2 linked regions of the Paraglaciecola sp. L3A3 genome follow. The protein of the gene in region 1 interacts with the protein of each later gene in a pairwise test. Links are inferred from orthologs where the notes say so. Each region holds a gene or a part of one and is shown on either strand. Other genes may lie near its edges. The genes, in order: recR and recO.

Region 1 (15,481 bases):
AAGAAGGTAAGTGCGGCGAAGGTAAATGTGGTGGCCAAGCCTAGTCTAATCTGCTCAAACACAGATTAGACTAATATTATTTTTTAAAGCCGGCTATTTGCCGGCTTTTTCAATTTAAATTGAGATTACTAACCTTATGGAAAAAAAGAACCTTGCTGGTGTTGGATTAGGTTTACGTCGTGAGATGTTAGATCAGCTATTACCTGAGATCCCTGATGCAGTTGACTTTTGGGAAGTCGCTCCTGAAAACTGGATCCCAATGGGGGGCAGGTTTCAAAAAAATTTACAACAATTTACCACGACACAAAACTTTGTGAGTCATGGGTTATCTCTATCTATTGGTAGTCCTGATCCTTTGGATGTGGACTTCGTTAAACAGGTGAAAACCTTTTTAGATCAGCATGATATCTTGTATTACAGTGAACATTTAAGTTATTGCTCAGGACAAGGCCACATGTATGACTTGATGCCGATACCTTTCACTGAAGAGGCTGTAAAACATGTAGTAAATAGAGTCCAGCAAGTTCAAGATATTATTGAGCGGCCTCTGTTGTTAGAAAATGTATCTTATTACGCTGCACCAGGTCAGGAAATGTCTGAGCAAGAATTTACCTTGTCTGTATTGCAAGAATCTGGCTGTTTAATGTTATTGGATATCAATAATATTTACGTGAATTCAATCAATCATCAATATGATGCAGAAGCATTTTTAGCAGCTATGCCCAGCAATAAAATAGTCTACGGACATATTGCTGGACATTTTGATGAAGCTGATGACCTTAAAGTGGATACTCATGGCGCAGATGTGATTGAACCTGTATGGCAATTATTACAAAAAGCCTACGAAATTCACGGTGTGTTTCCCACATTGTTAGAACGAGACTTTAATATTCCTCCTATCCGAGAATTGTTATTAGAGGTAGAAAAAATTAGACAAATTCAGCAGTTATTTGATAAGTCTCAGCAGCCCCAAAGGCAATTTGTCTAATGAAATCATTGAAACAAGCGCAAATGGATTTTGTGGCTCATATTAAAAATCCAGATGAAAACCCTTACCAAGGAAATATTGAAGATAGGCGCCTACAAATTTATCGAGAGCTATTTTTTAATAATGTGGAAGGTTTTATCAGCTCTGCTTTTCCGGTATTAAAAAGTGTATATAGCCAGCAAGATTGGCAACAATTAGTCCGAATTTTTTTTGCTGAACACCAGTGTCTTTCCCCTTATTTTATTGATATCAGTAAGGAGTTTGTAGATTACCTGAGTTCAGAATATGAACTGACTAAAAATGATCCCGTCTTTATGCAAGAGTTAGCTCATTATGAATGGTTAGAACTTGATGTCAGTGTGCGAATATCATCACAAACCTTGTCACCTTGGAATGGCACCGATCTTGTCAGTCATGTAAGCATGTCTGAACTGGCAAGCTTAGTTAGTTATCAGTACCCAGTTCATCAGATTTCGTCAGATTTTCAACCGACTGACAGCTCAGAAATTGTTTATTTAGTGGTGTACAGAGACATTGAGGACGAAGTGCATTTTACTTTAGTTAATCAAGTTACCGCACATTTAATAAATATTATTCAAAACGTTGCTTCGATTTCAACTCTACAGTTGGTTGAAAAAATGAGTCTCGCTATGCCACAATTAAATCAACAGCAAGTTAGTGATTCTTTACAACAAGTGCTACGACAGTTATTGGGTCAGCATATTTTATTGCCTATCCATGAAGATAATAAATTGCTTTGAGATAAGCACTTCTTAGTTTTAATACTATCAATTTAATCGACTTTGGATTACCATCTGCGGCTGAATTTTAGTTGTTCTATTTAAGGGTTAATCCCCGCTATTTTGGAGAATCTCGATGCACGATGAGAAAGAATTTAAAGACCCATTTAGTTTTACACACTTCCTGATTGCTGTAGGTTTGTTAGTTGCACTACCTTTGATGCATGTTGTGATTGGTTGGTTTGTTTATTACATTTAATACTACTAGCTTATTCAATTAATCTAGCTACTTATAAACGGGGAAGTACGTGCCCGCAGCATATATAAAATCAGTAATTCGAACAGTTCCTGATTATCCAAAAGCTGGCATCATGTTTCGTGATGTCACCTCAGTATTAGAAGATCACAAAGCTTATTCTTCCGCCATTTCTGAAATGGTTAAACATTTCGCACCTATGGGATTTGATAAGGTTGCAGGCACTGAAGCAAGAGGTTTTTTGTTTGGTGCACCTCTGGCTATTGAGCTAGGAATTGGTTTTATACCGGTTCGTAAACCTAATAAATTACCCAGAGAAGTGATCAGTGAAAGTTACGAATTAGAGTACGGCACTGATTGTTTAGAAATGCATAAAGATGCCGTTAAGCCGGGTGAAAAAGTATTAATGCTTGATGATTTATTAGCAACAGGTGGCACTATGATCGCTACTGCTAATTTGATTCGACGTTTAGGTGGAATCGTCGAGCATGCTGGTTTTGTTATTTCGTTACCTGACTTAGGTGGCGAACAAAAACTGCTTGATATTGGCGTAACTAGTTATTCTATTTGTCAATTTGAAGGTGAGTAACTGTCCCGATGGACAAAATTAAAGCGGATAGTAAGCGACTATGAGTTATCAAGTTTTAGCACGAAAATGGCGACCTAATCGATTTGCCGAATTAGTGGGCCAAGAACATGTGGTCACTGCTATATCCAATGCTCTTGATAATAATCGGTTACATCATGCTTATTTATTTACCGGTACTCGAGGGGTCGGGAAGACCACCATAGCTCGGATTTTCTCAAAAAGTTTAAACTGTGAGCAAGGGTTAAGTGCAACGCCTTGTGGTCAATGTGGTACTTGTCAGGAAATTGAAAATGGTAACTATATTGATTTATTAGAAATCGATGCCGCTTCTCGGACCAAAGTCGAAGATACCCGCGAATTATTAGATAATGTGCAGTACAAGCCAAGTCGAGGACGATATAAAGTCTATTTAATCGATGAAGTTCACATGTTGTCTAAACATAGCTTTAATGCCCTATTAAAAACCCTTGAAGAGCCACCTCCTCACGTAAAATTTTTATTAGCGACCACTGATCCACAAAAATTGCCTGTTACTATTTTGTCTCGTTGCTTACAATTTAACTTGAAAGCCTTGTCCCGTGGGCAAATCGCCAAACAATTAGATTATGTGTTGAGTGAAGAAAGTCTTCAATTTGACAAAGATGCGCTGACTCAATTAGCACGAGCTGCTCAAGGCAGTATGCGAGATGCATTAAGTTTAACTGATCAAGCGATCGCTCAAGGTAATGGTTTTGTTGGTCTACAAATAGTCACCGATATGTTAGGCCTGATGGATAAAAATCAGGTATTAAAATTAGTACATGCTGTGGTGCAAAAAGACAGTTCGACTGTGATGCAGCAAGTTGAATTAATGGCAATGCAAGCCCCTGATTTTTCGCAAATATTGGCTGAGATCATGAGTTTGTTACATCAAGTAGCTTTAACTCAATTTGTGCCTGATGCTTGCAAACTAGAAACCATTTCAGCTAGAGCTATTTACCAATTGGCAAAATCTGTTCCTGCTGAACAAATTCAGCTGTTATATCAAATCGCCCTAACAGGTAAAAAAGATTTGCCCTACGGAGCCGATCCCCGTACAAGCTTAGAAATGACTTTATTACGTATGTTAGCGTTTTGTCCTGATAATTTACAATTGGATCCAACTGAAATAGTTGCGCAAACTCCAGCAGCACCACAAATTTCCTCGCCTTCAGCCGCGCATGCTCAACAGCAAGCTAGCACTGATGATACACCAATTGGACAAACTGTTAGCCAAATCGAACCTGTTGCCGAGCTTCCTTTGGTGGAGCCTGCAGCAGAAGTAATACCTGAAGCACAACAAACAGCGAGTTCACAGCAAAATAATCAACAATATACCCAACAATCAGCAGAACAAAATTTATTTGAGCAACAACAAGATATCCTAGCTGAAGCTCAAGATATGGGATTTCAAGACGCTGATTATAACGAATTACAGCCAGTGACTTTAGAGGACTCCTATTCTCAAAATAGTGTGCCTGAAAATCAACAAGCTGTTGTCGACAATACACCTGCGCCAGCAACTTCTAGTACTCAAGACTTAATTGCCTTGCGTAATAGACTGAAACAAAACCAGTCTGCACAGGAGGAAAATTCAGAACAGGTAAAAAAGTCTGAACGCACTGAGTTACCAAATTTAGCCTCGATCCGAGAGCAAAACCAAAGTAAGCAGACCTCTAGTGCTAATATTGAACAACAGCAGTCCTCTGCTGAAACTGATAATCACTTCACAAAGCAAGAGACTACTGAGCTTACTGCGCCGCTCAATCAACCGGTTGATCCCGTCGATAATAATCAAGAAAGAGTGATTTCTGCACCTGTTGAACCAGAGCTTCAAGTTCTACAATCTGAAACTGAGCATATTCCCCCTTGGGCGTTAGAGGCAGTAGAAAATAACAAATTAGCCCCTGAATTTGATTCGAATATGCCAGTAGATGAAGATATCTTCGATCCAAATGCTCACTTAGATGAAGCCAATGTCGGCGAAGTGACTTTGGTTGTCCCCGCATTTTTGCCTAACAATCAAAAAGTTCATAAATCAATGCAACTTGATGAATGGAGTAAGTTGATTGATGACATGAAGATCAATGCTTTAACTAAGCAGTTAGCTTTGCACTCTTCTTTTCATCGAGAAGGTAATCGTGTGACTTTAACTTTGTTAGAAGGGAAAGAGCATTTAAATTCACCCACGGCTCACTCTTTATTACAACAAGCCTTGTGCAGTGCATTTAATTCAGATATTCAACTTGAAATTGTCATGGGGCAACCCATTAATACTCCTTATGCTTTGCAGATTAAGATTAATCAAGTGCGTCAAGAATATGCTCATCATGTGATTAAGACAGATCTAGGCATACAATTGTTACAACAACGATTTGCTGCAAATGTCATTGAGCAGAGTGTGCAAGCGAGATAAATTGATTAGGTGCATAGCAGCTAATAATGAATAACTACAGATAAGAGAGAATAAAAAATGTTTAAAGGTGGAATGGGCAACATGATGAAGCAAGCGCAGCAAATGCAAGAGCGCATGCAAAAAAGCCAAGAAGAGTTAGCTAAAACTGAAATCACTGGTGAGTCTGGTGCTGGTTTAGTAAAAGTTACCATGACTTGTAATCATGCTGTACGTCGTGTTGAAATCGATGATAGTTTGATGGAAGACGAAAAAGAAATGATCGAAGATTTGGTTGCTGCAGCTATCAACGATGCTAACAGACGTATTCAAGAGACCACCCAAGAAAAAATGGCTGGTGTCACAGGTGGAATGCAAATGCCTCCTGGCATGAAGATGCCTTTTTAAGGTTATTTATGCAATTTAGCCCCTTAATTCAAGAACTGATTGATGCTTTTAAGATATTACCTGGTGTAGGTGCTAAAAGCGCGCAACGTATGGCTTTTCACTTATTAGAGCGTAATCGTCAAGGGGCTTTACAGCTGAGTCATGTATTACATAATGCTATGGAGCATGTGAAACACTGTGAGCAATGCCGTACCTTTTGTGAAAATAGTTTGTGTGAAATTTGTGCCAGTCCAAAGCGCCAAGCGAGCACAATTTTGTGTGTAGTTGAGTCACCGCAAGATGTGTTGGCGATAGAACAAACCTCTGAATTTAAAGGACGATATTTCGTTTTGATGGGGCATTTGTCTCCTATTGATGGAATTGGCCCGGCAGAAATTGGTTTAGAACAGTTATCGGAAATATTTGAGAAAAATAATATTGAAGAAGTCATTCTTGCCACTAACCCAAATGTAGAGGGGGAAGCCACGGCTCATTATATTGCCCATATGTGTAAAAGTGCTGGGATAAAAGCCAGCCGAATTGCTCATGGCGTGCCAGTGGGCGGTGAATTAGAGTTTATTGATGGCAATACCTTGATTCATGCTTTTGTTGGTCGCAGAGACCTATAGCTTGGTTTTTAAAACCTCATTAGTCACTCATTAGCACCTAATAATACGCACAGTCAGATAAGTTTTAGATTGGTATAATAATCCATAGGCTGGGGTCTGCCGTGAAAATAACCTTGCTGTAAGTTATAACCAAGTTTTTGCAATAGTTGCGCCTGGTACTCAGTTTCGATTCCTTCAATTAAGCTCTTCATTTTTAAAGAACTTACCAGCGTTTTAATACACTCTAATGTGGAAGTATTATTATCTACTTGATTTAAAAAAGCTTTATCTACCTTTACCACAGATGCTGGAATAGCATGCAAATAGGCTAGAGATGAATAACCAGTGCCAAAATCATCGATACTCAGGGTTATTCCCGATTCGATCAATTGATTCATAGTTGAGTGGGTACTGTCAATGTTAGTTAACAGCACACTTTCGGTGAGTTCTATGGTTAAGTCTTCAGGCTGCAAATTATACTTTTCTAATAAAGAAAACACATAACCACTTAAGTTTGCATCAGACAAATGTAAACCTGAAACATTTACAGCCATAGTGGTGGCTTGACCAATAATTTTTTTAAATGTGAGTAAATCTTGTAAAGCGCGTTTAAAAACCCAGTTTTCGATATCGTGTATGAGTCCTGTTTTTTCAGCGACATTAATTAATTCTTCTGGATTGACATTGCCTAAGTCGGGATTGTACCAGCGTAGTAGCGCTTCAAACGAGACTATTTGTTTAGTTTGTTGGTTTATTATGGGTTGATAATGCAGTGATAATTCATTATTTGTTTCAGCTAAAGATAATTTTTGGGCCAAATAACTTAAGCGTTTTAATTTATTTTCCATCCCAGTTTGATACTCAACCCACCTTTTTTTGCCTAAGGCCTTGGCTTGATACATAGCGGCATCTGCACACATGAGTAAATGCTCTATATCATGACCACAGTCAGGAAAGCGAGATATACCAATGCTTGCTGATAAGGATATTGAGTTGTGACATGCATCTTTATATGGCTTAGAGATAGTTTCAATGAGTTTATCCAACAGTATTATTAGCTCTGGTTGAGGTAATATTTCATGTATTGCGATAACAAACTCATCACCACCAAATCGACATAGTGCTGAGGAGGGAAAGCAACTTTGACTAATCCTATTAGCGACTTCGGCCAGAATTAAATCTCCAGTGCTATGGCCTGATGAATCGTTGACCATTTTAAAGCCATCTAAGTCTAGGTATAACAAAGTGAAGGCAAGGTTTGATTCTATAATTGGCTGTAATGTGTGAGCTAAACCTCGACGATTGAGTAAACCAGTCAGTGGATCTGTCCAAGCTTGTTTTTGTAGGGCTTGTTCGGCCATCTTACGTTCATGAATATCGTAGTGGTGAATAAGTATATTGGGATCGTTTGTTTTGTGTTGAAAATTGATAGCTGTCAAGTGATACCAGTTTTCTCCAGATATGGTTTTCATTAATACATCTTGCTCAAAAGGTTGCCCTTTATTAATGCTTATGAATAGGTTTAGCAATGTATCGGGATCACATATCAACTCTTTTAAATGTGTGACATTAGAGCCAAATTTCTTAGTAAATGGCGGGTTACCACTGAGAAATTTTCCATCAATCTGATAATTAGAAATAGTGGTAGTCGCGCTAAATTGAGGATTTGAATACTGTGCTTTCGGAGTGAGAGCTTCAACTAACATAGCCACTCTGCCATCGGGCAGTTGATAACCTGAAATCTGGCAAAAAACTTGTGTTTCTTTACCCTTGGGAGTAAAAAACCAGTTCTCTTGAATGATTCTATCTTTACTGAATGCTTGCTGATATTGCAGCAAACTTTCTTGCACCGCTGCTGATTGGTCCGATTTGAAATCTCGTTGTTGCAGAGATTTGACCGAAGGACTGTCCCATAATGTTAATGCAGCTTGGTTTGCCCAAATAATTTTATAGTACTCAATATCGTAAATCCAAATAGCCGTTTTTAATTGGTCTAATTTTACTGTCATATTAAACAGAACCTTCATAATATTTTAGGCTGATTGAATTAAGCATTTTAATGCTGGTTTAGGTAACCATAGAAGATTTGTCAACATAAGTCTGTGTTTAAAGAAACAAATTACACTTTTAGCCTTGAAAAGTGGCCATCCGGCCCTATTACTTATCTCAACGATTTAGTAACCACAAATATAGGAGATACTTGGTTATGGCTGAAGCAGCTCAACAAGAAACTCATGGCTTCCAAACTGAAGTAAAACAATTACTGCAGTTAATGATCCATTCACTTTATTCAAATAAAGAAATATTCCTTCGTGAACTTGTGTCAAATGCAGCAGATGCATCTGACAAGTTACGATTTAAAGCTTTGTCTAATGACAGCTTGTATGAAGGTGACGGCGATTTACACGTTAAGCTGAGCATAGATAAAGAAGCTGGCACTATTACTATTGCTGATAACGGCATAGGTATGAATAAAGCTGACGTTATTGAACACTTAGGGACTATTGCCAAGTCAGGTACCAAAGAATTTTTTGGGAAGTTGTCTGGTGATGAAGCGAAAGATTCACAGTTGATTGGTCAATTTGGTGTCGGTTTTTATTCGGCCTTTATCGTTGCTGATAATGTAGTTGTTCGCACTCGTGCGGCTGGCGACGATAAAGCTAACGGTGTGCAGTGGCAATCTGCAGGTGAGGGTGAGTTTACTATTACCGACATCGAAAAGGCGGAACGCGGTACTGAAATTACTTTGCATTTAAAAGAAGATGAAAAAGAATTTTTAGACGATTGGAAGTTGCGTTCAATTGTGAGTAAGTATTCTGATCACATCAGTATTCCAGTAAAAATGTACAAAGAAGAAGAGCCTGAAAGAGATGGCCCTGATGAGACTAAAATTCCAGCTGTACCTGCACACTGGGAAGCGGTAAACAAGGCAACGGCACTTTGGACTCGTGATAAATCAGACGTGAGTGACGAAGAATATACTGAGTTTTATAAACATATTTCTCACGATTTTAGTGATCCTATGGCTTGGTCACATAACAAAGTAGAAGGTAAAACTGAATACACTAGCTTGTTATACATTCCAAGCAAAGCTCCGTTTGATATGTGGAATCGTGAGCAAAAACACGGCTTGAAATTATATGTTCAACGTGTCTTTATCATGGACGATGCAGAACAAATGTTGCCAAGCTATTTGCGCTTTGTGAAAGGTTTACTAGATTCAAATGATTTACCTTTAAACGTGTCTCGTGAAATTTTACAAGACAACAAAGTAACTCAAGCAATGCGTCAAGGTTGTACTAAACGCGTATTACAAATGCTTGAAAAAACAGCTAAAAATGATGCTGAAAAATACCAAGCGTTTTGGACAGAGTTCGGTAATGCCTTAAAAGAGGGCCCAGCTGAAGATCACGCTAATAAAGAAAAAATTGCCGGTTTGTTGCGTTTTTCTTCAACTCATAATGATTCGGCGGCACAAACTGTATCTTTAGCTGACTATGTAAGTCGTATGCAAGAGAAACAAGAGAAGATTTACTATATCACTGCGGACAGTTATCAAGCGGCTAAATCTAGCCCGCATCTTGAGATCTTCCGTAAGAAAGGCATTGAAGTCTTATTAATGTCTGATCGTGTCGATGAATGGTTAATGTCTCATTTAACTGAGTTCGATGAGAAATCTTTCCAGTCTATCACTCATGGTGCGTTGGACTTAGGTGACTTAGAAGACGAAGAAAGTAAGAAAGCCCAAGAAGAAGCTGAAAAGCAAGTTGAGGGTTTAGTAGAACGAGTTAAAACAGCATTAGGGGAAAAAGTTAAAGATGTGAAATTCACTCACAGACTGACTGATTCTCCAGCCTGTATTGTTGCCGATGAACAAGGTATGACAACACAAATGGCTAAGTTAATGCAGGCTGCAGGTCAACCTGTGCCTGAAACTCAATATCATTTTGAGTTGAATCCTGAACATCAGCTTGTAAAACTATTGGCTGATGTACAAGATGAAGAACAATTTTCCCAGTGGACCGAAGTCTTGTTCGACCAAGCTGCATTGTCTGAACAGGGTAGTTTAAAAGACCCTGCAAGCTTTGTGCAGAATTTGAACAAGCTACTAATGAACTTGGCAAAATAAGGCCTAAAACTTTAAAGTTGAAGTGTTAAAAACGGGCTTAAATGCCCGTTTTTGTTTAAGAACGCCAAAATAAGCAATTATTCGGCTTTTTACTACTAAACTTAGGTGTAATATTCTTGTAACCTTAAAGTCGAATGTGTAAAGTTGCGTCTTTACTTTTTTTAATTTTAATTTTTCAGAGGACTCAGCATGCGCATTATCCTTTTAGGAGCTCCTGGTGCAGGTAAAGGTACCCAAGCCCAATTTTTAATGGGTAAATATGGTATCCCACAAATTTCTACCGGAGATATGCTAAGAGCAGCGATTAAAGCAGGAACAGATCTAGGTCTGGCTGCCAAACGCGTAATGGATGAAGGCAAGCTCGTATCTGACGAGTTGATAATTGGCCTTGTTAAAGAACGTATTACACAAGAAGATTGTGCTAATGGTTTTTTACTGGATGGTTTCCCTCGCACTATTCCACAAGCAGATGCGATGAAAGAAGCCGATATTAAAGTTGATCATGTTGTAGAGATCGACGTGGCAGATGAAGTGATCGTTGAACGTATGAGTGGACGTCGTGTTCACTCAGGCTCTGGTCGTGTTTACCATTTAAAATATAATCCACCTAAGGTGGAAGGTAAAGATGATGAAACTGGTGAAGATTTATCTATTCGCCCAGACGATCAAGAAGAAACTGTTCGTAAGCGTTTAGGTATCTACCATGATCAAACTAAACCTTTAGTTGCTTATTACACTGCAGCTGCAAAAGCCGGTAACTGTGCTTATCATAAATTGGATGGTACACAAGCCGTTGAAACAGTTAGCGGGCAATTGGCTGCTTTGTTAGGTTAGCCAGTTAAAATAATGATGAATAACAAACCCACCTAATAGTGGGTTTTTTCATTTAAGGATAAAAATTATGCACACACCTATTACTGCATTTTATGCTGGGCTACTTGGAATTCTGTTTTTGTATTTATCGATTCTGGTCATTCGTGGAAGAAGAGCAACCAAAATCTCCTTAGGTGATGGCGGGGATAAACATTTTCAGCAACTTATTCGTGCCCACGGAAACTTTAGTGAATATACGCCTGTCATTTTGATCCTATTATTTGTGGCTGAAATAAATGGTAGTAATGGCGTGTTATTGCATTGTTCAGGGGCTGCTTTGTTATTTGGTCGTTTTATTCATGCTTTTGGTTTACGTCGTCATACAGGGGTTAGTTGGCAACGTGTAGCGGGTATGTTGGCTACATTTTCTGCTTTGCTCTGTCTTGCGGTATTAAATATTTTAATTTTGTACTAATAAAAAACGGCGCTTATCTAAGCGCCGTAATTTTTACACATAAAACAAGGAGGTATGGGTAAAGCTTATTCGTTATTTTCGATAAGTTTACTACCAATCTCTATTTTTCTAGGCTTTTTCGACTCTGGCACCACACGCTCCAAATCGACGTGTAATAAACCATGTTCTAAGTCAGCAGCTAATACTTTAACGTGGTCACCTAATTGGAATTTACGTTCAAAGCTTCGCTCTGATATACCTTTATGTAAAAATTTCCGTTCTTCATTTTCACCCTCTTTAGCAGGTTTAGTACCTACTACTTGTAGGGTGTTTTCATGAACTTCAATATTGACTTCTTCTTTGGAAAAACCCGCTACAGCCATAGTTATACGATACTTATCTTCGGCAAGTAACTCTATGTTGTATGGAGGGTAAGATGATTGTTTTTCGTTTCTTGAAGCCGTGTCGATCATTGAAGCTAAGTGATCAAAACCAATGAATGAACGGTAAAGTGGAGATAGATCGATGTTACGCATTTTGTATATCCTCATATATTAAGCAATATAAATTTTAATTCGCCCCGATTATTCGGCGGCGGTTTTAGTATGGCTGTCCATGTCACTGCCCATTATTGGGATTACATTTTCTTGTCTAACAAGAATGTAGCAGAGTCACTTCTTGTGATTCTGTGTCAACCCTTTCGGCGTCGACAATACTGATATGTAGATGGGCTGGTATTTTTCAATGAATTAATTTTAATTATTTTTGTTTTATTTTTTAACACATTGATTATAAAAGAAATTATTTTTTATATTCTTATTGAAGTAGCAGTTCAGGTATTCATTAACAAAATAACTAGCCTTGACGGCTGACAATGACTTGCTTGCGATATTTCAAATATCGGCATTTTTTACATTATTTCAAATGCTTAACAGAGTAGAATGTGACGAAATATGTGCAAGGGTAAATAAACTCTGTTATCTTTTGTATATAAAAATTTTAATCATATTTATGATATGTATTGGAGATAAAAATGACTGAAAGACCCTATTTAGTAAGTGGTCGTAACACCCTAATTCATAAAATTAGAAAAGTGGATTTACTTGTTATTAATGGTGAAGATCAACCACCGGTACTTGTAACTCATAAAGGTATTAAAGAATTTACCGGTGTGATTCCCGACAATAAACGTGAAGCAAAGCAATATGATATGGAAATGCTTGATGTGACTAATATTGATATTTTTGGTGAAGAAAAAACCTTACTGTTTGTACAAACTATTAATGGTAAAGAATATAAAATTGATTACAGTAAACATGGCACGCCTCTGTTTATTAAAATACATCAAGAGAATGCATTTTAAGTAATACGTATTTTTAGTGAACACATTTTTTGAGTAATCCTGACAAGTATATTATTTTTATTACTTTGAAGGTGTGACGGAAAATATTGGGGGGAAGCATAAATAGCTGCCCTTACTTTTTTGTACTTTTTACTAAACAACTATTTTTATTAAACTTTTTATTTAACAATAGTGCTTCTAGTTGGTTGTGCATCAGTAAAAAAGATTGCAAAGCCTCTATAGTATTTACTTGTGGCCTTGAATTTTCAGTAAATCCCCTCATCATTAGAGTTGTTACAACCCTAGCCATTTACACTAAGGAAATACTTTTGAGCATTAAACTCGGCATTGTGATGGATCCCATCCAGTCTATAAATATTAAGAAAGATACTAGTTTTGCCATGCTGTTGGACGCACAGTCTCGTGGTTACGAATTGTATTATATGGAGATGGCTGATCTTTATCTGCAAAATGGTAAGCCAATGGCCCGTATGTCGAGTTTATCGGTACAGCAAGATGTCAATGATTGGTTCTCCTTAGAAAATGAACAACACCTTAGCTTGGCCAGCTTAGATGTAATTTTGATGCGTAAAGATCCTCCTGTAGATAATGAATTTATTTATGCTACTCATATGTTTGAATTGGCAGAGCAAGCAGGGACTTTGGTGGTCAATAAAGCGCAAAGCTTGCGAGACTTTAACGAAAAACTATTTACTTCATGGTTCCCTGATTTAGTAGCTGATACTTTAGTGACACGTGATTCTGCTCTTATCCGAGAGTTTCATCAAAAACACCAAGATATTATTTGTAAACCACTAGATGGTATGGGTGGTACTTCAATATTTAGGGTAAAAGAGGATGGCAATAATTTAGGGGTAATAATTGAGACTTTGACTGAGTTAGGTTCTCGTTATGCAATGTTCCAACGTTTTTTACCTGAGATAAAAGACGGTGACAAACGTATTCTGATTATTGATGGTCAAGTGGTGCCTTATTGTTTAGCTCGATTACCCACTAAAGGTGAAAACCGTGGAAATTTAGCCGCTGGTGGTACGGGACGTCCACAACCCTTGACGGAATCTGACTTTAAAATAGCCGAAACGATTGCCCCATTATTAGTTGAAAAAGGTCTAATATTTGTTGGCCTAGATGTGATAGGTGATCGTGTAACAGAAATAAATGTAACTAGCCCTACCTGTGTACGAGAAATTGAAGCAGCTTATGATGTGAATATTACAGGTATGTTGTTTGACGCTATTGAAAAACGTTTAGCACAAATAAAAGGAGTCTAACGCCTATTATGCACAGTCTGCAGAATTATTTACTAATCGCTTCTCCGAGTATGGATGATCCATATTTCGCCAGAACAGTGGTCTATATTTGTGAGCACAATGAACAAGGTACTATGGGCTTAGTGATTAACCAACCTGTAGGCATGAACTTGAAGGAACTTGTGGCTCAAGCTGACGAAAATGCCGAAGTGTTAGATGACAAAGCTGAAAACATTGTATTAGCAGGCGGCCCTGTGAGCCAAGATAGAGGATTTATTTTGCATACTACCCAAGAAGGTTGGACTTCAAGTTTAGCCATGACGTCTGAAATTATGGTGACTACTTCGAAAGACATATTATCTTGTTTGGGTAATGATTCCTCACCAGAAAAATCCTTAGTTATATTGGGGTATTCAGGTTGGTCAGCTGGGCAATTAGAAGAAGAAATTCAAAGTAACTCTTGGCTGATGGTTGAAGCAGATAGTGAAGTATTGTTCGACGTGCCAATCCATAAAAAATGGGAGGCTGCGGTACATATGTTGGGGATAGATGTATGGCAAATCGCGCCAGATGTAGGCCACGCTTAAATGACTAAACAAGGACAACGCACTGTATTAGCCTTTGATTTTGGCACCAAAAGTATTGGTGTGGCGGTAGGCCAAGAAATTACCGGCACCGCTTCACCATTAGATGCCATTAAAGCCGTAGACGGTATTCCTAATTGGGATATTGTGGCCAAACTGTTTGCCGAGTGGACACCACAATTGGCCGTGGTAGGCTTGCCTTTGAACATGGATGGCACTAATCAACAAGTGACATTTTCGGCGAAAAAATTTGCTAATCGTCTTAATGCAAAATATAAAGTGTCAGTAGAAACCTGTGATGAACGTTTAACTACGGTAGACGCAAAAGCTCGCTTATTTGAGCTAGGCGGTTACAAAAAACTGGATAAACAAAAAGTCGATAGCGTATCAGCCTGCTTAATTTTTGAAAGTTGGGCAGAAAAGCAATATTGAAGATTGCCAAACTCTAAAACCCTTCCTCCTGTGAATCCTTAGATAAGGTGAAGTAAATATAAACGCCAAAAAATCTAAAATTTACGTCAGCTAAACTATCTCGATAGCCCTTTGTTTTTTAAGCTTGTTACTAAAGTATTAAATTAGTTTTCTAGGCTCTAATCAATGGGCGTGCTAGTGTATGTTGATGTTTTGATCTTATCCAAATTAAAAATGTGCTTTAGAGCCAGTTTAAGTGGGGAAGTAAATGATGAATTTGCCAAAAGCGAATTGTGGTAATGTTGACCGTATTATTCGAGCTATTTTAAGTATTGCTCTTCTTTTGTACTGTGTGTTTTTTTGGCAATAATAGGAGATATTTTCCTGCAAGCCTTTATTCTCATTTTTTCTGTTATGAACTTAATATCTACAACAATAGGTTGGTGTCCAGTATATAAACTCGCCAATATCAATACCTGCAAGAAAGACTTCACCTAGA
Region 2 (15,439 bases), 2.6 Mb from region 1 along the record:
TAAGCATCATTATCAAAATCTAAGGTATCGTCGTCTGGAATTGATACCCCTTTTATTATGCGAATAAAGCGAGCCGGTCGATTATCAGCCGAGGTTTGAGCAGGATCAGCCATCACTGCTAGCCCATTTGGGGTCGTATCTAGGCCAGCCATATCGTAAACGCTTCGAATATGAAGCGCCCCTGTATTGTTGTCTGCTAACTCAGTGTCAAATTCGACTGCTTGCTGTGCATTCGCTGGACTAGGACGAGACTCCATGGCGACGACTTCGGTATAAGCCATTCCTTCTGTTGGAATACTAACTAAGCTTTGGGTATTTTCATCTGGGTTATATATCCATAAACCATATAACTCTGGCGCCATTTCAATTGTATCTAAGGCTAATAATTCATCATTACAGGGCAGTATTTTACGGGCGATTGTTGAACCATCTTCGATGACTTGTTCTGGATCAAATACTCGGCATTGACTCCAGCTGAATAATTGTCTGCCACTGCCATCCCATAATGGGTAAACAGCAGCAAAATAGCCACCCGGTGAAATCTCTGTATTGATCTGTACATTGTCGAATAGGGCCGACTGCTGGGCATTGCCATTTATGCCAGGACTCGCTGCACTAGGTGTTTGTATGTCGATATAATTGGTGATATCTACTTCGACTATATCTGTTCCTAAGCGTGATTGTTGATAAGGTAATAGGCTCAGTAGAATTTTGTTATTCGGTGTTTCTTTGCTTTGTACAAAGTGTAAAGACTGATCTATGCCTTCTTGGTTGTGGCTATGACGGCCGTAGATGATTTCTAAATCACTGCCATCTGGGTTCATTTGATAAAGATGTATACCTTTATCGCCGCCCATTTGGTCCCAACGACTAAACAATATTTTGCCATTTTGTAACACTAAGGGGTCTAAATCGTGACTCTGATTAAAAGACACTTGTTCAATTTCAGAGCCGTCACTGTTGATCACATGTAATACCGAAGCAGGGCGTCGTAGGCTTTCTTCTAACCCTGAATATTGAGGTTTGCCTTCGTCTAACAATATCGCTTGGTTGGTACGTTGACGTGTTGAGCTAAACAAAATACGGCCATCTGGAAGATAGACTGGAGCAGTGTCTTGACCAGCCTCAGCAACAATATCTGAGCTGATAATGCGTCTTAACTCATCTGTGGTACGGTTGTATTCCCATATGTTCCAAGTGGGTTGTTCATCATCATTAGCACCTTCAATTTCTGGTGCACGCATGGAAAATAACAAGCGGTTGCCATCATAAGAAGCTTCTAAATCCTTTACATCATATAAAGGGGCTTCGCTAGCGTCTTCTGTGATGAAGGCTTGGTCGGTAATATTGATTTCGGTTTCTGTAGCACTGGCTCTAGCTTTAATATACAAGGCAGCGCCTGGCACAAATTGGCTTGGTTCCCGTAAATCAAACTCTACTGCTTGATTGTTTTCATCTATAGGTAAGCTGCGTTTTATAAAAGCAATTGGAATATCCACCACTACAGGATCAGGGGCTTGAGTTGAAGGCTCAATTGATACGTCTGAATTACAGGCACTCAACCCTAAAGCTGCTAAACAGCATAAAAATAAGGGTGAAAACAGTGCTATTTTCATATGTATCAATACCTTGCCTTGATAGAGGAATGTATATGTATATCAGATTTAAAATAATATGCTGATGTGCAAGTGTACAGATTTTCATTCTAAGGGATATAAAACAAGACTAATGGTTATACTTGCGCATAACTTTTAATACTTGGAAGTATAGCCTGATAAATGATTTATGGTGTTGGCGATGAAAAGTTGGTTTATTAGTTATGAAATTATATCCGCATGGGTCAGTGAGTATATTTTAAATTGGTCAATATAGGTGCTTAATGCAGCTTATATCGGTCCATCTATTATTATCAATCAAATGATAGGTACGTATTACGGGAGCATTCATATGGTTGGTTTTTATACTAAACCTACACACATTCGCAGGACCAAGTGGCAGCAAACGCTTATTTCATTCGTCGCTTTGATTTTATCTCATTCAAGTTTAGCTGGCCCTGCAGAGCAGGCTAAACGTATCCATGACCGCTTGGCTGGTGTGCCACCTTCTCAAGTTGTACTAGAACAAATGCGTACCTACATTAGTAATGGCGATACACGAGCTGCAGCAGATTTAGCTATGAATAATGCCAATTTTTATAATGTGACTTTAAAAAATTGGGTGGCACCTTGGACTAATGAAGAAAGTGATATTTTCGTACCACTGAATGATTATACTGCTACGGTAATTGGTATCGCTCGAGATGATGTGGATTTTAGGCAAATTTTAAGTGGCGATATTTTATATGTGGCAAACGCAAACTTAGCTCTGCCTGCATATTCGAATAACAATAATAATTTGTATCAAGCTCTGGATGAGCAGAGTATTGATTTACAAACGGCTTTAGTGGCGACAACTCAATCCGCAGTGACTGGGTTACCAGCTGAGGCAACAGCCGGGGTGTTGACCACTCGCGCAGCGGCAAAATCATTTTTTAAAGATGGCACTAATCGCGCCATGTTCCGTTTTACCCTAATCAATCATATGTGCACCGATCTTGAAGGATTAAAAGATACTAGCCTATCACCGGATAGAATTAGGCAAGATGTGTCACGTAGTCCAGGTGGCGACAGTCGCATATTTATTAACTCATGTTCGGGCTGTCATACGGGGATGGACCCATTAGCTCAATCATTCGCTTATTATGAATATGACTACAATGTAGAGTCAGATCCAAACGGTGAAAACGGCAGTTTGCAATACAATACTGAAGGTCAACTTGATGCTGACACTGGTAGTCGGGTTCAGGGAAAATACCATATCAACGGTAATAATTTCCCATTTGGTTTTGTCACCCCAGATGATAAATGGGACAACTATTGGCGTAAGGGGATTAATCAATTTCTGGGCTGGGATGATAGTTTACCAGGGGCGGGCAATGGCGCGAAAAGTATGGGCCAAGAGTTGGCTCACAGCCAAGCTTTTGCCCAATGCCAAGTGAAAAAAGTATTTCAAAATGTTTGTTTACGGTCTCCTCAAGATGCCACGGATAGAAGTCAAATCGATACTATAGTGAATAACTTCCAAGCAGATGGTTACAAAATTAAAGGCGTGTTTGCGAACGCCGCTGATTATTGTAAGGGAGAATAGAGATGAATAAATTTACTTGCTCTGGGCTCCTATTGATGGGTGTTGTCACGCTAACGAGTTGTGGGGGGAATGGTGTAGCAGAAGTTGTAGAAACGCCCTTGCCTCCAACAGATCAGCAACCTGTGGAAAATTACGCAGGGCCTGCACCGAGTACCGATGATATCCAAAACTTTAAATTAGCTCTATGGGACAATATCGCCACAGAAGACCGCTGTGGTGCCTGTCATGTACAAGGTGAACAATCTCCTAGTTTTGCTCGTAATGATGATATTAACCTTGCCTATACCGATACTAACCCTTTGATAACCTTAGACAGCCCTAAAGATTCTTTGTTAGTGACTAAAGTTGCGGGGGGGCACAATTGCTGGTTAAGCAGTGCGCAGGCTTGCGCTGATATTTTGACCACTTGGATCGCCAATTGGCGGGGTGATGAAGCGGTCGCTACCGAGATTGTACTTGAAGCGCCAATGGAAAAGACGCCGGGAGAAAATAAAAACTTTCCAGCCGATTCTCATTTGTTTTCTACGACAGTTTACCCCTTATTAACCGCTAATTGTGCCAGTTGCCATACCAATTCGGCTGCCATTCCTATTTCGCCGTATTTTGCTGCGGCAGATATAAATGAGGCATACGAGGCTGCGATCCCAAGATTAAATTTAGACTCGCCTATGGATTCTCGTGTTGTGGGCAGGGTACGTGATGAATTTCATAACTGTTGGACTGACTGTGCCTCTGATGCACAGTCCTTAGTGGCTGCTATTCAGGATATGGCCGATCAGATTGACACCACTGCATTAGACCCAAGCTTAGTTTATTCGAAAGCTTTAACTCTGTTTGATGGCACATTAGCCACAGGTGGTGGCCGGTTTGAGTCTAATCTAATTGCTAAATGGGAATTCAAAACCGGCAGCGGCAATACTGCTTTTGATACAAGCGGAGTAGAGCCAGCGTTAAATTTAACCTTAAGTGGTGAATATGATTGGGTCGGGGGCTATGGCATTCAATTAGCTGATGGTAAAGCTCAAGGCTCGACCACCAATAGTAAAAAAATTCATGATTTACTGACTTCAACCGGAGAGTTGTCTATCGAAGCCTGGATCGCACCTGCTAACGTCACGCAAGAAGGGCCAGCCCGCATTGTGAGTTATTCTGGAGGCAAAGACAGACGTAATTTCACCTTAGGACAAACCCTATATAATTATGACGTTTTGTTGCGTTCAGATCAGGGGGATGTCAATGGCATACCTATGTTGTCAACTGCAGATGGTGATGAAGATTTACAGGCTGCGTTGCAACATGTAGTAGTGAATTTTAGCCCTATTACTGGCCGACAAATATATGTAAACGGTGTTTTTACCGACGATCTAGATGAACAAACAGGCGCCATTTTAAACGAATGGGATGACAGCTTTGCCTTTGTCTTAGGTAATGAAGTGTCTGGCGATATGCCATGGGCAGGCACTATTCGTATGGTCGCTATGCATAATAGAGTGCTAGAGCCGGGGCAAATTATTAAAAACTTTGATGCAGGTATTGGACAAAAGTATTTTTTGTTATTTAACCTAAGTGAATGGCTGGCGACGGAACAAAGTTACATAGTGTTCAAAGTGAGCCAATTCGATAACTACAGCTATTTGTTTAGCGAACCATATTTTTACAACTTGAATAGCGAAGCGATCATCCCGGATGTCAGTTTGCAAGGTTTGACACTGGGTTTAAATGGCCGAGAGCTCACATTTGGCCAAGCTTACGCCAATCTAGATACGCAAATTAGCCCGCAAACTTATATCCCTGGAGAGGGACAGCCCTTATCTCGATTAGGGACGTTAGTGCAACTTGAAAAAGGCCCCGCTGCCGACGAGTTCTTCTTGTTATTCGATCAAATTGGCGAGTTCGAACATGTTCGGGTGGAAGCTGCCCCCCCAGCGACGGCGATAGCTGCAGATACTTTACCTCAGCCTGATATAGGCGTGAAAAACTTTGCCGAAATTAACGCTAGTATGTCGGTGATGACAGGCGTGCCACTTTCAAATGCTGGCACTAAACAAACTTTCGATACCTTATCTCAGCAATTACCATCGGTAACCAATATTGATAGTTTCTTGGCATCCAACCAAATGGCCGTCACTCAGTTGGCCATTAAGTATTGTGATGCATTAGTGTCGTCAACTAGTTTACGCTCAGCTTACTTTAGTGGATTTGATTTTTCGCAACCGGCCTCTACGGCTTTCACCACCGAGGTCAGGCAACAGCTAACGACTTCGTTGTTAGACAATATGTTAGGTAGTGATATCGAATCGCAACCCTCACGGCTTGATGTTGAAAATGAATTAAATCAATTAATTAGCCAACTTAGTGATTGCTCGGGTGACAAAGTATGTGACGCCCAGTATACCCAAACCATAGTTAAAGCCAGTTGTGCTGCCGTGTTAGGCAGTGCTGCTATGCTCATTCAGTGAGGACGACAATATGTTTAAACCATCATCAAAATCATTGAAAGACTTAGCCAAAGCGGCAAAACAAGCCACAGGCGATGCTGATGCCCCTTTGTTACATGAAAATCACGCCAAACCAGTGAGTAGACGTGAGTTTATCGCTCAAGGATTTTGTGCTGGCATGGCTACAGTTACCGCAGGTTCGGCGTTGAATTTATTTTCGGCGAATACTGCTAATGCAAGTTTATCTGCCGATCTAGAAGCACTAAAAGCCCAATGCGGTATTGCCACGCAAGGGGCGGGGAAAATTCCTTTTATTGTGTTTGATTTAGCCGGTGGGGCAAATATTGCGGGGTCGAATGTGCTGGTAGGGGGGCGCGGTGGACAAATGGATTTTTTAAGTACCTCTGGCTATAGCCGCCAAGGCTTACCCGGTGACATGGTGCCGTCTATTGCTAATCCTGATAAAGGACTCAGTGATTTTATTAACTCTGAGTTAGGTTTAGCTTTTCATAGTGATAGTGCTTTTTTACGAGGCATGTTAGAAAAAGTTAGTGTGGGTAATAGAGTCAATATTAACGGTGCAGTGATCCCCGCGCGTTCTGAAAACGATACAGGCAATAATCCCCATAACCCTATGTATGGCATTAATAAAGCAGGCTCTGATGGTTCGCTATTAACTTTAATAGGCTCAAGAAATACTGATTCTGGTGGTAACTCTATGGCACCCACCATGATGATTGACCCTAGTAAACGACCAACAAAAGTGGATAGGCCAACAGATGTGACAGGCTTAGTCGATACCGGTGATTTAATTGGTTTATTATCACAACAAGATTCAGTGGCAGTGATGGAGTCTATCCAGCGTATCAGTGACATGAAACTGAATAAAGTGAATACCAAAGTGACCTCAGACGAAGTGTTAAAAGACTTGGTGCGCTGTGGCTACGTAAAAAGTGCAGACATTGCCGATCGATTTGGTGATCCCAGTGCTCTCGATCCTGTGCAAGATATCGAAATAGTCGGGGATGGCGGGATATTTAGCCAAGAAGAATTTGATAGTGATGGTGAGTACAGAAAAACCGCTGCAGTAATGAAGTTAGTGATGAATGGTTTAGCGGGGGCAGGCACCATTACTATGGGCGGATTTGACTATCACACCGGTGATCGTTCAACCGGTGAAGTACGAGATCTAAGAGCTGGCCGCTGTATGGGCGCTTGTTTAGAATATGCAGCCCGATTAGGTGTGCCTTTAATGATGTATGTATGTTCTGATGGTTCGGTCGCCAGTAATGGCATGATTGACAATAGTGTGAATGGACGAGGCAAGGGCGTTTGGACCGGCGATAACTCCTCTACCGCTGCTTCATTCTTTATGGTTTACAACCCGAATGGCACGCCTGAACTTATGGGCGGCACCCCAGAACTCCAAGCCATGCAACAGCAAATTGGTTATATGCGTCGTGATGGCTCGGTAGAAACTGCTTCTACCCCTGCAGCCAATAACGTCAACTTACTGGTAGAAACCGTTATCTTGAATTATATGGCACTACATGGCGAACAAGGTCAATTTGCTAATTTGTTTCCTACCAATGGTTTAGGTAATAGCACCTTGATGGATAGCCTCACTGCCTTTCAACCTATAGTAAATGGCACGATTTAGGGTTTAGTACTAAGCCCGCCCCGTAAGGCATGACTTCGTCATTTATGCGCTGCGCGCACGGGGCATGGCTTCGCCACCAAAGCATTCGCTTCGCTTACCGTCATCCATGACGCTTTTGATGCGGCATCCCTGCCGCACCAGTTACTCTTTTTCAACAGCAAAAAAGAGTAACCAGAAAACGCCGCGCTTCGACCAAGTTCTATTACCTGCGCTACTTGCCTAATAGAGGTCGCAAAGAAGTTAGAACTAAATTCAAAGCAGTCATATACACTTCCCTGATGATCGGCACCCAACCTCAACATCCATGTTGAGCTGTTCAAGCTGGCGGAGCTTCGCTCCTAAATAATCAGCTTTCACCCATGTCATTTTCCTCTATTAGTCTGCGTTGCTCGGTGAACTTGGAGTCGCGGGGAAATTAAAAGCATCGGCTACGCCGACAAAGTCAAAAGCATGTGCTTCGCACACAGAGAAAAGCAGTAGATAGAAACTAGCAGATAGATTGAAGTGAAATAAAAAAATAAACACTTAAAGTTGTTGCTATCGTTGCAAAAACAGCATAACTGTCGTCCTTCCGGTGGGCTTTTGAGCTGAAATCCATTCTTTTGATTTTTAGTTCCGCATATTCGCAAGATCAAGGTGTTTACCCATATTTCGTCATGAATTAATTTTTGAACGGTCAAAAAATTAAATTATACAGATACTTAGAAAGTATGTTAAAAATAGAGAAAATTAATACGCTGCTTATCCCGTGTTTAAGCACGGGATAAGCAGGCTGATAAACTGTACAAAGGAAAGTTATGCAACGAATTCAAAGCATAGATTTAATGCGCTTAATTGCTATTTTAAGTGTGATAATTATACATACAACACCTTTTGATTCTTCTTCACATGATACTTTCTATTACTTGAAAATTATTTCTAACCAATTATCTAAATTTGCGGTCCCATTCTTTTTTATTATTTCGGGGTATTTTTTCCATATTAAATACCTTAAAACTAATTTGGATACAGCATCAGTTTTTGTAATCAAAAGGTTATTGATATTATTCATTTTTTGGTGTTTTTTTTATTTAATTCCTTGGAATGGGTCTATTCTGTTTGAAAATTTAATATCTAGATTTCAAACTAATCCATATAATACAATTCTAGAAGGAACTCAGATTCATTTATGGTTTCTGGTTTCATTAATCCTTTCTATTGCTATAAGTAATATATTTATTAGATTAAATCACAAACACTCTTTTTATTTACTCTCTGTATTTTCATTTTTATTATTTATTTTTGGTGTTATTGCCGGTAGTTGGTCTAAAACACCAATAGGGATTGATATTAACTTTAATACAAGGAATGGCCCTTTTTTTAGTACAATATTTTTTGTAACGGGCTTAGTTATTTCAAAGTTTAAAAATAAAGATAATTTTTTTAAACTTGGAGGAGTGTTACTTTTAATTGGTGCTTCTTTACAGATATCGGAATCATATTTTTTATATAAAAAATACAACGTTTTTTTTACTAATACAGATTATGTTTTTAGTACTTATATATTTGCGCTTGGTTTTTCGCTTTTAGCGTTATCTAATTCACCAAAACTATCTTCAAAATTAAGTGGGTTTGGTGTTTACACTCTTGGAGTTTATGCTGTTCATTTTTCTTTAATTTCTATGTTATCAAGTATCGATGCTCAAATAGATCATCTACTTTGGGAGGTTACGTACCCTTTTATTGTTTTATTAATTTCTTTAATTATAGCTATATTATTCAGCAAAATTAAGTTTATGAGACGTTTTTTTACATAATCGGGTAGCCGGATGCCAGAGCCCAGGGCGTTTCACTTCGGATAGTGCAGCGCAATCCAACCATCACGGAATCGATAAGGTGACGTCTGTGTACTAAAAACTGAATGTCTGCAATTGCACAGTGTCGATTGTGTTTTGTTTTTTCTGCCTTATGCTGCTTCGTTCAGCTCCACGCTGACTTTATCTGATTTTCATGTTTTCCTCTGTGCAGCAAAGCCTCTGTGCCCTCTGTGGGTTATATTCTTTTATCTTTGGCTTTTGATTTTACTGATCTATTCAGCTTCATTCTGCCTTTTCAAAGCACCAAATCTTTTGAATAATGCATTTTTCGTTGGTTATCCATAATGATGGCGTCATATCCTGGGGTGCGATTGATGAGGTCTATACCGTCTTTCACTCCTAGCACAAACACCGCGGTGGATAGGCCGTCATTCAAGGTGCTGCGTTTACCTATAATCGATACACTTTGTACTTGGTATGCTGACTTACCTGTTTTAGGTGAGAGGATATGATGATATCGCACACCATCTTGTTCGAAGTAACGTTCGTAATCGCCGCTGGTGGAAATGGCGGTATTGATTAAAGGAAGCGTTACTGCTTGGCGCTCTTTGTTGCGTGGATCTCGAATACCTACATGCCATGGTCGGCCAAGCCTATCCCCTAATAATTTGGTATCGCCACCTGCTGTGACTAACGCATGTTGAATCCCTAGATTTTTTAATAACTCGATGCTGGTGTCCACCACATGACCTTTGGCAATCCCCCCTAGATCGATTTTTACATCAGTATGATTGAAGTAAACACTAGTATTTGCTGGATCTAACTGGATATGTTTATAACTGATTGCTGATAAGGCTTTATCTATATCTTGTTGAGTGGGTTTATGCTTTTTTTGATAGTGATACAAAAATCCTACACTGGCGAAGGTAATATCAAATGCCCCTTGGGTTTCAGCTGACAGGCCCACTGAAAGTTGTAATAAATCGAACATTTCTTGTGATATTTTTACCGGCTGATGTGCGGCTAATCGATTAATTTTTGATAACTCGCTGCTATCGATATAGGGGCTCATTAATTGATTTATGCGCTGCATTTCTGTAAACACTGTTTGAATAGCATGAGTACCTAATTCAGGTTGTTCTGCCCATACTTCTACATGAATATTGGTGCCCATAATAGTCGCATTTTCTGTGTGCCATTCGGCTTGCGCTGATGCAGTGATAAAACAACAGGCAAAAAATATAATAAACAGTTTCATACATGGGCCTAAGGTGATTGTTAGGTGATAGCTTAACCTTAGTTATCAAAATTTTCGATTGGTTTTGAAATGTAAGATAGGGATGAAAAATTGGCAAACAAATAACAGCCTTAGGATCGTTGTAACCTTCTGTTACTTTCTGTAACTTTAAACCTTTGGTTTACTCTCGCTATTCCGTTAAACTGATGTCTAATTATTGTTAGAACATGAAATTATTTGGCCTGTTTAAGGTCTTATTCTTATTAGACTTATATTTAGGAAAATTATGAACAGTGTAAAAGTCTTATCGATAGGTGTTGTCGGTATGTTGATCCTCGCTACTTTTGTTATTTCACTTGACCGAGCTATTGCTGCGGTTGCTAGCACAAGTGCTCCAGTAACGGCTAAGGCAAATAATAATCAAGCGCTAGATTATACTCAAGTAGGGGATAAAATTAGACGTTCGTTACAGTTAAATGTTAGCTCTGTTGCAGAATCACCAGTGCAAGGTTTATTACAAGTCATGACTGAGAAGGGTTTATTTTACGTGAGCCAAGATGGTAGTTACTTCATGCAAGGACGTATTTTTAATCTTGATGAAGGGATGCGTAATGAAACAGAAGCTGCATTATCTGGCGCTCGTTTGTCTGGATTAGAAACCTTTAAAGATAATGTGATCGAATATAAAGCAGATAAAGAAAAGTATGTGGTGAATGTATTTACCGATATTACCTGTGGATATTGTCGTAAATTACATAATCAAATGGCAGAATATAATGATTTAGGTATTACTGTGCGTTATTTAGCCTTTCCTCGAGCGGGTCTAGGTGGGCAGTCTTATCACGACATGGTTTCAGTTTGGTGTGCAGCCAACCCACAAAAAGCAATGGATGACGCTAAAGCAGGTTCACAAGTGGCAGCTAAAAATTGTGATTCAAAAGTGGCTGAGCAATATGCATTTGGTCAAAGTATGGGCGTCAATGGCACGCCAAATATAGTGATGCCTGATGGTTCTGTTATACCTGGTTACCAACCACCAGAGCAATTAGAAGAAGCGTTAAAAGCCATCATGTAATTTTTATTGTCCGCTTGGGTTTGTCCAAGCGGCTTCACTCTATGCATACGGAATGATTTTATGCCAGCTGTGCAAATTAGCCGCAGAATCCACAAAAATGCCGACCATCTACCTCATTCAATTCACCCAAGATTAAGACAAATATATGCCGACAGAGGCGTAGAAAACGCCGAACAATTGAGTCGTAGTGCCCAAGCATTATTGCATTATCAATTGTTGAGCGGCATCGACCAAGCTGTTGAATTATTATGTCAAGCCATAGCTGAAAACAAAAAAATAATGATAGTGGGCGACTTTGATGCTGATGGCGCTACCAGCACAGCACTGAGTATTTTGGCGTTACGTGGTATGGGGGCCAATAATTGTGATTTTTTGGTGCCTAACCGATTCGATTTTGGTTATGGTTTAAGCCCTGAAATTGTCGAAGTGGCCGCGTCACAACAGTCTGAAGTTTTAGTGACTGTCGACAATGGAATTAGTTGTTTTGCTGGTGTTGAAAAAGCTAAGGCTTTGGGAATGACAGTAATTATTACCGATCATCATTTAGCCGCTGAAACTTTGCCTAACGCTGATGCTATTGTGAATCCTAATCAACCGGGTTGTGATTTTTTATCGAAAAATTTAGCCGGTGTTGGAGTGGCATTCTATTTAATGCTGGCTTTAAGAGCCAAATTAAAAGCCAATGCTTGGTTTGTAAACAAACAAATTCCGATGCCTAACTTAGCTGATCTTTTAGATTTAGTCTCTTTAGGCACAGTGGCCGATGTGGTGCCCCTTGATGAAAATAATCGTATCTTAGTGCATCAAGGATTACAGCGTATCCGTAGTGATAAATGTCGACCTGGGATCCAAGCTATTTTAGAAGTCGCGGGCAAAGACAAAAGTCGTCTGGTGGCCTCTGATTTAGGTTTTGTCGTGGGGCCAAGACTTAATGCTGCTGGGCGTTTAGATGATATGTCTTTGGGGATAGAATGCTTATTGACTGATGACTCAGGCAGAGCCAGACAGATAGCGGTGCAGCTCGATAGTCTCAATCGAGAAAGACGAGAAATTGAAAGTTCGATGCAACAAGAAGCTGTAAAGGCTCTTGATTCGTTAAACATTGAATCCGCTAATTTACCTTATGGCTTGGTGTTATACCAAGCTGATTATCACCAAGGGGTGATTGGTATTTTGGCTGGGCGTATCAAAGATAAATATCACAGACCGACTATTGCGTTTGCTCATCAAGATGATGAAACCTTAAAAGGTTCGGCTCGTTCTATTCCTGGTTTACATATTCGTGATTTATTAGAAGAGTTGAATAGCCGTTATCCTGATGTAATAGGTAAATTTGGTGGTCATGCTATGGCGGCTGGTTTAAGTTTGCCGCTGAAAAACTTAGAGGCATTTCAACGAGTTTTTAATCAAATTGCGGAAGAAAGTTTGCGAGATAAACCTCTAGCTGGCGAGTTGATTTCTGACGGAGAATTGCAGGCGGCCGATTTTACTTTGGCTTTTGCGCAAACCTTAAAAAGTGCAGGACCATGGGGCCAAGGTTTTCCTGAGCCACTGTTCGATGGTGATTTTCAGCTAATGGAACAAAAAATAGTGGGCGTTAAACATCTAAAAATGATGGTTAAACACCCAAGTGGATTATTGTTTGATGCTATTGCTTTTAATATTGACCCCGATATTTGGCCTAATCCAAGATGTTCTACTGTGAATTTGGCTTATAAGTTAGATATCAACGAATTTCGCGGCAGAACCAACTTACAGCTTATGGTTGAAGGTTTGATCCCAGTTTAATTTTTACACTCGCAGTTTATATATTTATGAAGTTAGCGAAAAGTGCTAAACTTGTTTTTTTCAGCTAACTCTAAAGTGGCCATGGCAAAAAAATCTGATGTAGAAAAATTGCTCGATAAACACGATAACCTCACTCACTCTGAAGAGATGACTGTGGTATCACATGTTCAACGCAAAGATGACGATTGGTTTATGAATACCTTATTGGTAGAAGGCACTGATGTACCTTTCAAATTCCGCCGTCGAAAAGTCTACAAAAATCTAACGGGTGCGCGGGTGAATTTGACTTATTACCCTATGACCGAAGAAATTGCGGGCATGGAGTTTGAAGCAATGAAAGTGGTACGCATAAAAGTTAGCTAGCTCACAACTCAATCTATTTTTCAGGTAAATCCTTTGGTTCCACAGCAGTTAAATGGTTTTTTGTTACATAGACGTGAGTATCGAGAAACCAGTTATTTAACTGACTTTTTTACTGCGGAACTTGGAAAAATAAGTGCCGTGGTGAAAGGTGTTCGTGGTAATAAGGGCGATAAAAAAAGTTTATTGCAATCGTTCCAGCCTTTGTTAATCAGTATTTCTGGAAAACACGAATTGCGTAACTTGAATCAACTTGAATCGAGTGCAAGTATGTTTCGTTTAGCTGGCCATCATTTATTTTCGGCTATGTATATCAACGAAATTCTCAATCGTTTGTTGCCTAAAGAAGTTCCTCATCCTGAATTATATTGTTTGTATCAAGAAACCCTTGCGTTATTAAACACAGGTTGCAAAATTGAGCCTTGTTTACGAGAGTTTGAAATCAGTTTATTAAATGAATTAGGTTACGGTTTTGATTTAAATTATGACTATGAAAATGAGCAAGCGGTAGAACCTGATGGTGAATATTGTTTGGTTTTAGAACAAGGAGTGAAACGAGTTGGGGCTGAATTTAAAGGCAACAATCGATTCTCTGGAGATGCTTTGTTACAGATGAGCCAATTAATTTGGAACCCTGCTAGTTTACATTGCGCCAAAAGTATAAATAGGCTCGCTTTGAGTCAGTTGTTGGGCCCTAAGCCCTTAAAAAGTAGAGAGTTATTTCAACAAACGTGGAAAATTAAACAAAAAAATACGGTTTAATAAGAAGGATAGTAAATATGAAAGAAATTTTGCTGGGTGTTAATATTGATCATATTGCTACCCTACGTAATGCTCGCGGGACTTCATACCCAGATCCTGTTCATGCTGCAGAAATAGCTGAGCGTGCAGGAGCAGATGGCATTACCGTACATCTGCGGGAAGATAGAAGACATATCACCGATCGTGATGTGCAAATTTTAAGACGCACTATTCAAACTCGAATGAACTTAGAAATGGCCGTGACCGAAGAAATGTTGGCTATAGCTGAACAAACGCAGCCAGAATTTTGCTGTTTAGTTCCCGAAAAAAGACAAGAATTAACAACCGAAGGTGGTTTAGACGTAGCCGGTAACCTTCCTCGTATGACTGCTGCATGTGCACGTTTGGCTTCGGCTGGTATACTAGTGTCATTATTTATTGATGCAGATAAAACTCAAATTGACGCCGCAGTCGCTGCGGGTGCGCCATATATTGAGATCCACACTGGTCAATATGCTGAAGCGAAAAATGAACAGCAACAAGAAAAAGAATTGACCATTTTGCTTGAAGGTATTCAATACGCCCATAAACAAGGTTTAAAAGTTAATGCAGGTCACGGCCTGCATTATCATAATATTAAACCTATTGCGGCCATTCCTGAGCTGTATGAACTCAATATTGGCCATGCAATTATTGCCCGCGCGGCGTTTGATGGTTTGCATCAAGCTGTGGCCGATATGCGCAAATTAATGCAAGAAGCTCGAGCTTAATGATTGCTGGGCTAGGGACTGACATAGTTGAGGTCGCAAGATTTGAGCAACAGCTTGAAAAATCTCAACGTTTAGCCAATAGAGTCTTGACTGAAGCTGAATTGCAGCAGTATGCCCAGCATAAATTTCCTGCTCGTTTTTTAGCTAAACGATTTGCCGCTAAAGAAGCAGCAGTCAAAGCGTTAGGTACCGGAATAGCGAGCGGTGTCAGCTTTCAAGATATTGAAGTACAAAACTTAAGCTCTGGACAACCCGTATTACAATTTAGTGGAAATTATGCTGAATTGTGTAAACAAAGAAATATCAGCTGTAGCTTTATTTCAATTTCTGATGAGCAAAATTATGCAGTAGCGACAGTGATATTGGAAATTAACGAGTTAGTTAAGAA

The links.
Region 2: the proteins of recR (region 1) and recO interact in binary tests that used the Escherichia coli proteins (3 or more experiments, as listed by UniProt). The link is inferred for Paraglaciecola sp. L3A3 from one-to-one orthologs.

What each region holds. Positions count from the first base shown.
Region 1 is NZ_CP047023.1:1,428,944-1,444,424, forward strand. Bases 4,355-7,199 are described here. They hold recR (recombination mediator RecR), read left to right. Parts: upstream 4,355-5,399; coding sequence 5,400-5,999; downstream 6,000-7,199. Other genes in these bases: dnaX (DNA polymerase III subunit gamma/tau), read left to right, coding at 4,355-5,007; GQR87_RS05925 (YbaB/EbfC family nucleoid-associated protein), read left to right, coding at 5,065-5,391; GQR87_RS05935 (bifunctional diguanylate cyclase/phosphodiesterase), read right to left, coding at 6,053-7,199. Also shown: GQR87_RS05900 (hypothetical protein), read left to right, coding at 1-44; GQR87_RS05905 (DUF692 domain-containing protein), read left to right, coding at 137-988; GQR87_RS05910 (DUF2063 domain-containing protein), read left to right, coding at 988-1,749; GQR87_RS22530 (hypothetical protein), read left to right, coding at 1,865-1,987; apt (adenine phosphoribosyltransferase), read left to right, coding at 2,037-2,573; more of dnaX, read left to right, coding at 2,614-4,354; more of GQR87_RS05935, read right to left, coding at 7,200-7,987; molecular chaperone HtpG, read left to right, coding at 8,185-10,107; adk (adenylate kinase), read left to right, coding at 10,297-10,941; GQR87_RS05950 (MAPEG family protein), read left to right, coding at 11,009-11,395; GQR87_RS05955 (Hsp20 family protein), read right to left, coding at 11,461-11,910; GQR87_RS05960 (hypothetical protein), read left to right, coding at 12,408-12,737; gshB (glutathione synthase), read left to right, coding at 13,046-14,008; GQR87_RS05970 (YqgE/AlgH family protein), read left to right, coding at 14,017-14,574; Holliday junction resolvase RuvX, read left to right, coding at 14,575-15,003; GQR87_RS22335 (DUF2892 domain-containing protein), read left to right, coding at 15,343-15,480. UniProt on the Escherichia coli protein: May play a role in DNA repair. It seems to be involved in an RecBC-independent recombinational process of DNA repair. It may act with RecF and RecO.
Region 2 is NZ_CP047023.1:4,075,933-4,091,371, reverse strand. Bases 12,637-15,439 are described here. They hold recO (DNA repair protein RecO), read left to right. Parts: upstream 12,637-13,576; coding sequence 13,577-14,302; downstream 14,303-15,439. Other genes in these bases: acpS (holo-ACP synthase), read left to right, coding at 15,051-15,439; pdxJ (pyridoxine 5'-phosphate synthase), read left to right, coding at 14,320-15,051; GQR87_RS16970 (hypothetical protein), read left to right, coding at 13,262-13,543; recJ (single-stranded-DNA-specific exonuclease RecJ), read left to right, coding at 12,637-13,180. Also shown: GQR87_RS17010 (hypothetical protein), read right to left, coding at 1-1,616; GQR87_RS17005 (hypothetical protein), read left to right, coding at 1,948-3,186; GQR87_RS17000 (LamG domain-containing protein), read left to right, coding at 3,189-5,645; GQR87_RS16995 (general secretion pathway protein GspF), read left to right, coding at 5,656-7,284; GQR87_RS16990 (acyltransferase), read left to right, coding at 8,082-9,080; GQR87_RS16985 (FAD:protein FMN transferase), read right to left, coding at 9,376-10,338; bifunctional protein-disulfide isomerase/oxidoreductase DsbC, read left to right, coding at 10,643-11,392; more of recJ, read left to right, coding at 11,462-12,636. UniProt on the Escherichia coli protein: Involved in DNA repair and RecF pathway recombination.